Regions from separate parts of the Streptomyces sp. NPDC002779 genome, predicted to be linked through region 2. Evidence: riboswitches for the same ligand, from Rfam matches in the RefSeq annotation. Region 2 holds a riboswitch; the other holds the start of a gene.

Region 1 (4,341 bases), on a different contig from region 2:
CCGAGATCGTCCGGCACAGCGAGGGCGCGGGCTGGCCCGAGGACCGGGTACGCCGGTTCGAGACGATGCTCCGCACCGCGCACCTGCCGCACGTCACCCGCAAGGCCCCGGACACCAACGGCAACTGGGACCTCATCACCACCGACGCCGCCATCGGCATCGCCGTCTTCCTCGACGACCACCAAACCTTCGACCACGCCCTCGCCCGCTTCCGCGACCGCGTGCCCGCCTACTTCTACCTGGAGAAGGACGGCCCCCTCCCGCTCACCCCGGCGGGGTCGAGCATGAACACCCCGCAGCGGCTGGCGGCGTACTGGTTCCGGCAGACGGAGTACAAGGACGGCGTCACCCAGGAGAGCTGCCGCAACTTCCAGCACGTCGGCTACTCCGTCGCCGCCACCGCGCACATCGCCGAGACCGCCCGGCACCAGGGCGTCGACCTGTATGGCGAGGCCGAGGACCGGCTCACGGCCGCGCTCGAACTGCACGCCCGCCACCAGCTGGGCGAGCCCGCGCCGGCCTGGCTGTGCGGCGGCCGGGTCGAGCGGAACATGGGGCCCGACCTGGAGGTCGCGGTCAACCGCGGCCTCGGCGGCTCCGCGGCCCGCGCGCTCGCCGAGAAGACCCGTCCGGCCGGTACCGACGATCTCTTCGTGGCCTGGGAGACGCTCACCCACGCGGGCAATCCCGGGGCGTGAAGAAACGCGTGCGCAGGGGGTCCCGCGAATGGCGTACACTGGTGTCAACGACGCGGGGTGGAGCAGCTCGGTAGCTCGCTGGGCTCATAACCCAGAGGTCGCAGGTTCAAATCCTGTCCCCGCTACTGAAGACCCAGGGCCGGAACCATTGGTTCCGGCCCTGGGTGTTTTTCCACTGGTGCGTTTCCCCGCCTCATCCACTCGGCCCACACCGTTCGCCGCCCGCCGCCGCTCCGGGAAACCTGGAGGGACGGCGGACGTGGCGGGAGGCGGGCAGTGCGGGCTTCAGGCGTGGACGGGACCCGGCACCCGTCGTCCGCAGGCACCTTCGTCCGCCTGCTCCCGCTGCTGCTGATCGCGGGCGGTGTCCTCTACGACTTCGTCACCCCCCGGGGCTTCACCGCGATCCCCTTCTTCACCGCCGCCCCGCTGGTGGCCGCCCCGTTCTACGCACTCAGCGGCACAATCGCCGTCGGGGCCGTGTCCCTGATCGCCGCCTACGCCGTCCACATCCGGCTGGGCTTCGGCATGGACCCGGACACGGTCACCGAGGTGGTCACCGTGATCACCGTCGCCGTCCTGGCCGTCGTCCTCAACCGCGTCGTGCGCCGCGGCGATCTGCGGCTCGCCACCCAGCGCGAGATCGCCGTGGCCACCCAGCGCGCCGTCCTGCCCGAACCCCTGGAGCGGATCGGCGGCTACGACATCGCCGCCCGCTACGAGGCGGCGCAGGCCGACGCCTACATCGGCGGCGATCTGTACGCGGTGCAGGACAGCGCGTACGGCGTCCGGGTCGTCGTCGGCGATGTGCGCGGCAAGGGGATGGGGGCCGTCGCCGCCGTCGCCGTCGTCATCGGGGCGTTCCGGGAAGCGGCCGAGCAGGAGCCGAGCCTGGAGGCGGTCGCGCGGCGGCTGGAGCGGGCGCTGGCCCGGGAGGGCGCGCGGCGCGACGGGATCGACGCCGTCGAGGGGTTCACGACCGCCGTGCTCGCCGAACTCCCGCACGGGGAGGGGCCCGTGCGCGTCGTCAACCGCGGCCACCCGCCCCCGCTGCTGCTCCACCCCGACGGCACCGTGCGCCCGCTGCGCGCCCGTGAGCCCGCCCTCCCGCTGGGCATGAGCGACCTCGGCGACTGGCCCGACCGCGCCGACGAGGCCCCCTTCCCTCCCGGCACCACCCTGCTCCTGCACACCGACGGCCTCTCGGAGGCCCGCGACGCGCAGGGCGTCTTCTTCGACCCCGAACGTCGTTTGTCCGGGCGCGTCTTCCGCGACCCCGGTGCCCTGATCCGCGCCCTCGCCGAGGAGGTGCGCGAGCACTGCGGAGGGGGGATGGCGGACGACATGGCGCTGCTCGCGGTGCGCCGACCCTGATCGTCACGGGCGGTGATCGGATGGGAGCCCTCCGCATAACAACTGACGCACCGTCAATACGTGTGTGACGCATGAGGCTTGGTCAAGTCGCCCGTTTTGGCGCCCTAGTGACCTGAAAGTCCAGGCCGGAGTCGTTAACGATCAAGAGGAACAGCTTGGAATCCGCGGCCCGTGTCTATTAACGTTCGATAACGCAGCGCGGTCGTCCCAGCCGTCACAAGAGGCGGCTCCGTGCGCACGCGCCGAATCCCGCAAGGGAACCGGGGAACCACTCATTGGGGTGAATCGGGCGTAATCAGCCGCGCAGAAACGGCTGATATACGCGCGTAGGAGACCTTCCTGCTCCGAACCCGTCAGCTAACCCGGTAGGCGAGAAGGAAGGAAAGGAGCACGCCCACGTGGCGTCAAACCGGCCTGCCCCCGAGGCCCCGTTCGTGCCGAGCCAGCGCAGTGACGAGGCCTTCTCCTACGGCAGCCACCGCACCGACGAGGGCCCCTGGGAGGAATGGAACCCCACCGCGGAATCCATTCGCCCGGTACGCGGCCGGCACCGCGTCGCCAAGCAGCGCGGCGGCGGACTCGCCCGTAGCTCCACGGTGCTCGGCGTCGGTGTCATAGCCGCCGTCGGCGCGGGCGGCATGGCCAGCGCCCAGTCCGGCAAGCCGCCGGTCGCGATCACCATGCCCGACCTGCCGCTGATCTCCGACGACTCGGCGGAGCAGATCCCCGAGACCTCGGCCACCCCGCTCAGCACCGTCGGCATGACCACCACGGACACCGGGCAGGGTGCCGCGGACGCCGGTGAGGCGCTGCGCGCCCGGATCATGGCCCAGGCCGAGCAGCAGCAGGAGCAGGTCGACACCAAGGCCGCCGAGGCCGCCGCCGCTGCCGCCGAGAAGGCCGCCGCGGAAGCCCTGGCCGAGGCCGAGAAGGAGGCGAAGGCCAAGGCCGCCGCCGCCAAGGCCAAGGCCGAGGAGGAAGCCCGCGAGAAGGCCGAGGCCGAGCGCCTTGCCGCCCTCGCCAAGCAGTTCGCGCTGCCGACCTCCTCGTACACCATCACCTCGACCTACGGTCAGGCCGGCGCGCTGTGGTCCTCCGGCTACCACACCGGCGCCGACTTCGCCGCTCCCACGGGCACGCTGCTCAAGGCGGTGCACACCGGCACGATCACCTACGCCGGGTACGACGGCTCCTACGGCTACAAGACCGTGCTCACCCTGGAGGACGGCACCGAGATCTGGTACGCCCACCAGTCCTCGATCAGCGTCAGCGTCGGGCAGAAGGTCGCCACGGGCGACGTCATCGGCCGCGTGGGCGCGACCGGCAACGTCACCGGTGCCCACCTCCACATGGAGGTCCACCCCGAGGGCTCCTCCTCCGGCATCGACCCGCTCGCCTGGCTGCGCAGCAAGGGCCTCAACCCCTGACCCAGCCCTCGCCAGAACCCCGGCGGTCCTGACGACGTCCCCCCGACGTCAGGGCTGCCGGTTTTTGGTGTCCGCGGTACTTGCGACGGCGGCCCTCACGACCGGTACGGGTTGTACGCGGGGTACGGGCCCGCCGGGTACGCCGGAAAGGGCTGGTACGTCGGCTGCGCCGGGTAGCCGTAGACGCCGTGCATCGGCCAGGGTGCCGCCACCACCGGCACCGGCGGGGCGATGGCGCGGGCCGCGTGGTCCAGGGCCGGGCGGGCGACCTCCCGGCGGCGCCACAGCTCCCGCAGCAGCTCCTGCTCCCGTACGACGAAGTCGGCGCCCGCGCGGCCCCGGCGCCCCCGGTGGCGCAGGAACGCCAGCGAGGTCGCGTACGCCTCGTACCGCGCCACCTCCCGTGCCGCCTGCCTCCCGGCGCGGCGGCGGGCGTACTGCCGGGCCAGGCGCCGGGCCCGCATGGAGGCGAGCGCGAAGGGCTCGCCCGGGGTGAGCCAGCCGGCGACGGCGTAGGCGGGCAGTTCCTCCCGCACGGTGCGCAGCTCACGCTGCCGGGTCCAGATCACCAGCCACGTCAGCAGCCCGAACGCGGGGACCATGATCGCCCCGTACACGGCGAAGAAGCCGTACGGGCCGAAGACCGAGGAACCGTTCCACATCGCGTGCAGGCCCATCGCGAGCAGCAGCCCGGCCAGCGGCAGCAGGGCCCGCAGCCGGCGCCGGCGGTCGCCGGAGAGCGCGGCGACACCGAAGCCGATGCCGGTGAGGACCGTGAAGAGAGGGTGCGCGAAGGGCGACATGACGATGCGCACGAAGAAGGTCGCCGCCGTCACGGAGGC
Region 2 (4,341 bases):
GCAGCACCCCGCGGTAGGCGTGCCACCAGTGGTGCCGGCCCGCGCCGTCGTCGGAGCCCGCCAATACCAGCAGCAACTCCCGTAGTTGGGAGTCGGCGACGGCGTAGGCGTCCAGCAGTAACCGCACATCGGCCGGTTTCACCCCGCTGGCGCCGGTCTCGATCCGGCTGACCTTCGACTGGTGCCAGCCCACCAGCCGCGCCGCCTCACCACTGGTGAGCCCCGCACCGGCGCGCAACGCACGCAGTTCGGCGCCCAGCTTCCGGCGGCGTACCGCGGGACCGTGCTGCATGCGCTACTCCTTACTCCAACCGGGCCGCCCAAATACGCTCTCGCGTCGCAGAGTTCACCGCATCGAGCGACAGATATATGCATATCTTGGTGGATCGCCACCGTGACCGACGCGGTAATGGCAGTCTGGCGAGGAAGCACCAGTCCGGGACCGTACTCGAACCATCCGCTCCGTGTCGGACCGCGGTCCCGTGGGAAAGGGACGACGCCGCCATGGCAGACCATCTGGAAGCATCCGTCACTCTGCCGAGCGATCCCGCCTCGGTCTCCGCGGCCCGCGGCTATGTGGTCAGCACTCTCGAGGAATGGGGACTGCCCGCAGGGACGGACGTGGCCGACACCATCCGGCTCATCGTCTCCGAACTCGCCACCAACGCCGTACAGCACACCCTCGGCCAGTCACCCACCTTCACGGTGGACCTCGAACTGAGCCATGACGAACACCTGCGCATCGGGGTCACCGACAGCCACCCGCGGTTCCCCAAACGACTGCCGGCCGCTGTCCAGCAGGACAACGGCCGCGGTCTGGTCATCATCCGCTGGCTGACCGCCGAGTGCGGCGGCCGACTCAGAGTCAGGCCGACCCGTGAGGGCGGCAAGACGGTCTCCATCGAACTTCCCTGGACCGTACCGGCCCAGCCGGTCACCACCGCCGGTCAGCAGGAGCCCTAGCGAGCGCCCCTGCGGGCGGTACAGCGCTGACCGCCCCGGGAGCGGTCCGGCTCCTCGCGGCGGTCACTCGGGCACCCGTCAGGGCGGCGGCGTGTCAGGGGCGCCACCGCCCTTCGGGTGGCCGGTCAGCTCACCCGGCCGTACCAGACGCTCTTGGTCCAGATCTTCTGCAGCCTCACCACATCCCCGGTCTTCGGGGCGTGCCAGAGCTTCCCCTTCCCGGCGTAGATGCCGACGTGGTAGACGTTCGACCCCGAGTGGAAGAACACGAGGTCGCCGGCCTTGCGGCTCTTGGCGGAGATGTGGCGTGTCTTGTTGTACTGCTGGGCCGCCGTACGAGGCAGCTTCTTGCCCGCCTTCTTGAACGAGTAGAGCGTGAGCCCGCTGCAGTCGAAGCGGTACGGGCCCGTGGCGCCGTACTTGTACGGGGAGCCTTTCTTGGAGGCCGCGACCTGGAGTGCCTTCGTCGCCGGCGTAGCCGCCTCCGCTTCCGCGGAGAGGCCCGGGGCCACGAGCGAACCGCCCACGGCGGCGATGGTCAGAGCCGAAGCCGTACCGGCCCGGGCCATGAGCGACGGGACACGATTGAGCGCAGTCATGCGCAACCCTTCGTCAGCCGCCTGTGAAGGATGACCTGTCGGATTCGGGCTGGCGAAGTTGCCCGGCCGCGATGCGGCTTCACCCCAAGGGCTGCTCGGCACGGACATCCGTGCCGGCGACCCGTCGTGCTCGGGTCCTCCACTCCTGCCGATCCACTCCTGTCGACCGGTCATCCGGGCGGCGGCAGGACTCGGCGTCCGCCCGGATCGCCCCGCCGTGGTGGCGGGGGCTTGTCGTCAGTCAGGGATCTTGGCTCACGGATGTCCGAAAATCCCAACGGAACCGGGGATTTGTGGCGTTACTCACCACTCACCCGTTCGGGTGGACACTGCTCCGTTCGAACCAGCGTCGAGGCTACGGAGGATGCCCGGACCAGCACCGGAACGTCTCTTTCGGGTGAGGGCCTAGCCTCGTTGCGCAACCCTGACGGGCCCACGGCAGGAGACACGACTACGCCGAAAGGGGGTACCTCCTTTGGTCCGTTTCGACTCCGGTCCGGACGCCTCGACGCCATCGCCGAATGGCCGGACCGGGCTCACCTGCGTCAACTGTCCGGGCGAGGCGGCAGCGTGACACGAGCCGTGCGGCGCTCGCCGTCCAACACCCGCAGTGCGCGCGCCGGCGTGGGGCCCGAATGCGCGTCAGTTCCTCGGTCCGGGCCGCCGGATCGCTCGCCCGGCCCCCCACCGGCTTCCGCCCGGCCGGCAGCTCCGGAGGCGGCGCCCTGGGCCCCTGACGGGTCACAGCTCGGTTAACGTGCCCGAAACCCGGTCCAACTAGCCTCCCTCCACGCCACCAGGGACTTTGCCCGTGGCAGCGGCAACCGGGCCCCGCACGGTCCGGAGCGAGGACTGTGAGGTGGGCTGTGCAACTGACCCCGCACGAGCAAGAGAGACTGCTGATCCATGTGGCGGCCGACGTGGCCGAGAAGCGTCGGGCCCGCGGGCTCAGGCTCAACCACCCGGAGGCGGTCGCCCTCATCACCTCGCACATCCTCGAAGGCGCGCGGGACGGCCGTACGGTCGCCGAGCTCATGGCCTCCGGACGCAAGCTGCTCACCCGGGACGACGTCATGGACGGCATCGCGGAGATGATCCACGACGTCCAGGTCGAGGCGACCTTCCCGGACGGCACCAAGCTCGTCACCGTCCACGAACCGATCGTCTGAGGGGGCTGCGATGATTCCCGGAGAGATCCTGTTCGCGGACGAGCCCGTCGTGTTCAACGAGGGCCGCGAGGTCACCCGGCTGACCGTCCTGAACGCCGCCGACCGGCCCGTCCAGGTCGGCTCCCACTACCACTTCGCCGAGGCCAACCCCGGCCTGGACTTCGACCGTGCCGCCGCCCGCGGCAAGCGCCTGAACATCGCCGCCGGCACCGCCGTGCGCTTCGAGCCCGGCATCCCCGTCGACGTCGAACTCGTCCCGCTGGCCGGCGCCCGCGTCGTGCCCGGACTGCGCGGGGAGACCGGAGGTGCCCTCGATGCCTGAGATCTCCCGGGCCGCGTACGCCGACCTGTTCGGCCCGACGACCGGCGACCGGATCCGGCTCGCCGACACCGATCTGCTGGTCGAGATCGAGGAGGACCGCTCCGGCGGTCCCGGACTCTCCGGTGACGAGGCCGTGTTCGGAGGCGGCAAGGTCATCCGCGAGTCCATGGGACAGTCGCGTGCCACGCGCGCCGAAGGCACCCCGGACACGGTGATCACCGGCGCGGTCGTGATCGACCACTGGGGGATCGTCAAGGCGGACGTCGGCATCCGCGACGGACGGATCACCGGCCTCGGCAAGGCGGGCAACCCCGACACCATGGACGGGGTCCACCCCGACCTCGTCATCGGCCCCGAGACCGAGATCATCTCGGGCAACGGCCGGATCCTCACGGCCGGCGCCATCGACGCGCACGTCCACTTCATCTGCCCGCAGATCGCCGACGAGGCGCTGGCGGCGGGGATCACCACGCTGATCGGCGGCGGCACCGGACCGGCCGAGGGCTCCAAGGCGACCACCGTGACGCCGGGGCCCTGGCACCTGGCGCGGATGCTGGAGGCGATGGAGCAGTACCCCCTCAACGTCGGCTTCCTCGGCAAGGGCAACACCGTCTCGCACGAGGCGATGCTGTCGCAGATCCGCGGCGGCGCGATGGGGCTGAAGCTGCACGAGGACTGGGGCTCCACGCCCGCCGTCATCGACGCCTCGCTGACCGTCGCCGACCGCACCGGCATCCAGGTCGCCATCCACACCGACACGTTGAACGAGGCCGGGTTCGTCGGTGACACCCTCGCCGCCATCGGCGGCCGGGGCATCCACGCCTACCACACCGAAGGCGCGGGCGGCGGGCACGCGCCGGACATCATGACCGTGGTCTCCGAGCCGCATGTGCTGCCCAGCTCCACCAACCCGACGCGGCCGTTCACCGTCAACACCGCCGAGGAACACCTCGACATGCTGATGGTGTGCCACCACCTGAACCCCGCGGTGCCGGAGGACCTCGCCTTCGCCGAGTCCCGCATCCGGCCCTCGACCATCGGCGCCGAGGACATCCTGCACGACCTCGGCGCCATCTCGATCATCTCCTCCGACTCGCAGGCCATGGGACGCGTCGGCGAGGTCGTCATGCGGACCTGGCAGACCGCGCATGTGATGAAGGGGCGGCGGGGAGCACTGCCCGGGGACGGGCGCGCGGACAATCTCCGGGTACGGCGGTACGTCGCCAAGTACACGATCAACCCCGCCCTCGCCCAGGGCATCGCCGGGCAGGTCGGGTCCGTGGAGACC

The links. Region 2 has a riboswitch for cyclic di-AMP ahead of ACFYW5_RS16080 (C40 family peptidase). Riboswitches for the same ligand answer to the same signal wherever they lie in the genome.
Region 1: it holds a riboswitch for cyclic di-AMP, as region 2 does, so the genes downstream of both, ACFYW5_RS09880 (M23 family metallopeptidase) here and ACFYW5_RS16080 (C40 family peptidase) in region 2, are expected to answer to the same signal.

Annotation. Positions count from the first base shown of each region.
Region 1 covers NZ_JBIAQC010000003.1:16,156-20,496, reverse strand. Annotated here, with positions in the region: gene ACFYW5_RS09895 (alginate lyase family protein) at 1-698, shown strand, start outside; tRNA gene ACFYW5_RS09890 (tRNA-Met) at 750-823, shown strand; gene ACFYW5_RS09885 (PP2C family protein-serine/threonine phosphatase) at 975-2,072, shown strand; cyclic di-AMP (ydaO/yuaA leader) riboswitch at 2,303-2,459, shown strand; gene ACFYW5_RS09880 (M23 family metallopeptidase) at 2,471-3,499, shown strand; gene ACFYW5_RS09875 (PrsW family intramembrane metalloprotease) at 3,595-4,341, opposite strand, start outside.
Region 2 covers NZ_JBIAQC010000005.1:127,622-131,962, forward strand. Annotated here, with positions in the region: gene ACFYW5_RS16070 (helix-turn-helix domain-containing protein) at 1-292, opposite strand, end outside; gene ACFYW5_RS16075 (ATP-binding protein) at 505-963, shown strand; gene ACFYW5_RS16080 (C40 family peptidase) at 1,089-1,562, opposite strand; cyclic di-AMP (ydaO/yuaA leader) riboswitch at 1,566-1,769, opposite strand; gene ACFYW5_RS16085 (urease subunit gamma) at 2,429-2,731, shown strand; gene ACFYW5_RS16090 (urease subunit beta) at 2,742-3,053, shown strand; gene ACFYW5_RS16095 (urease subunit alpha) at 3,046-4,341, shown strand, end outside.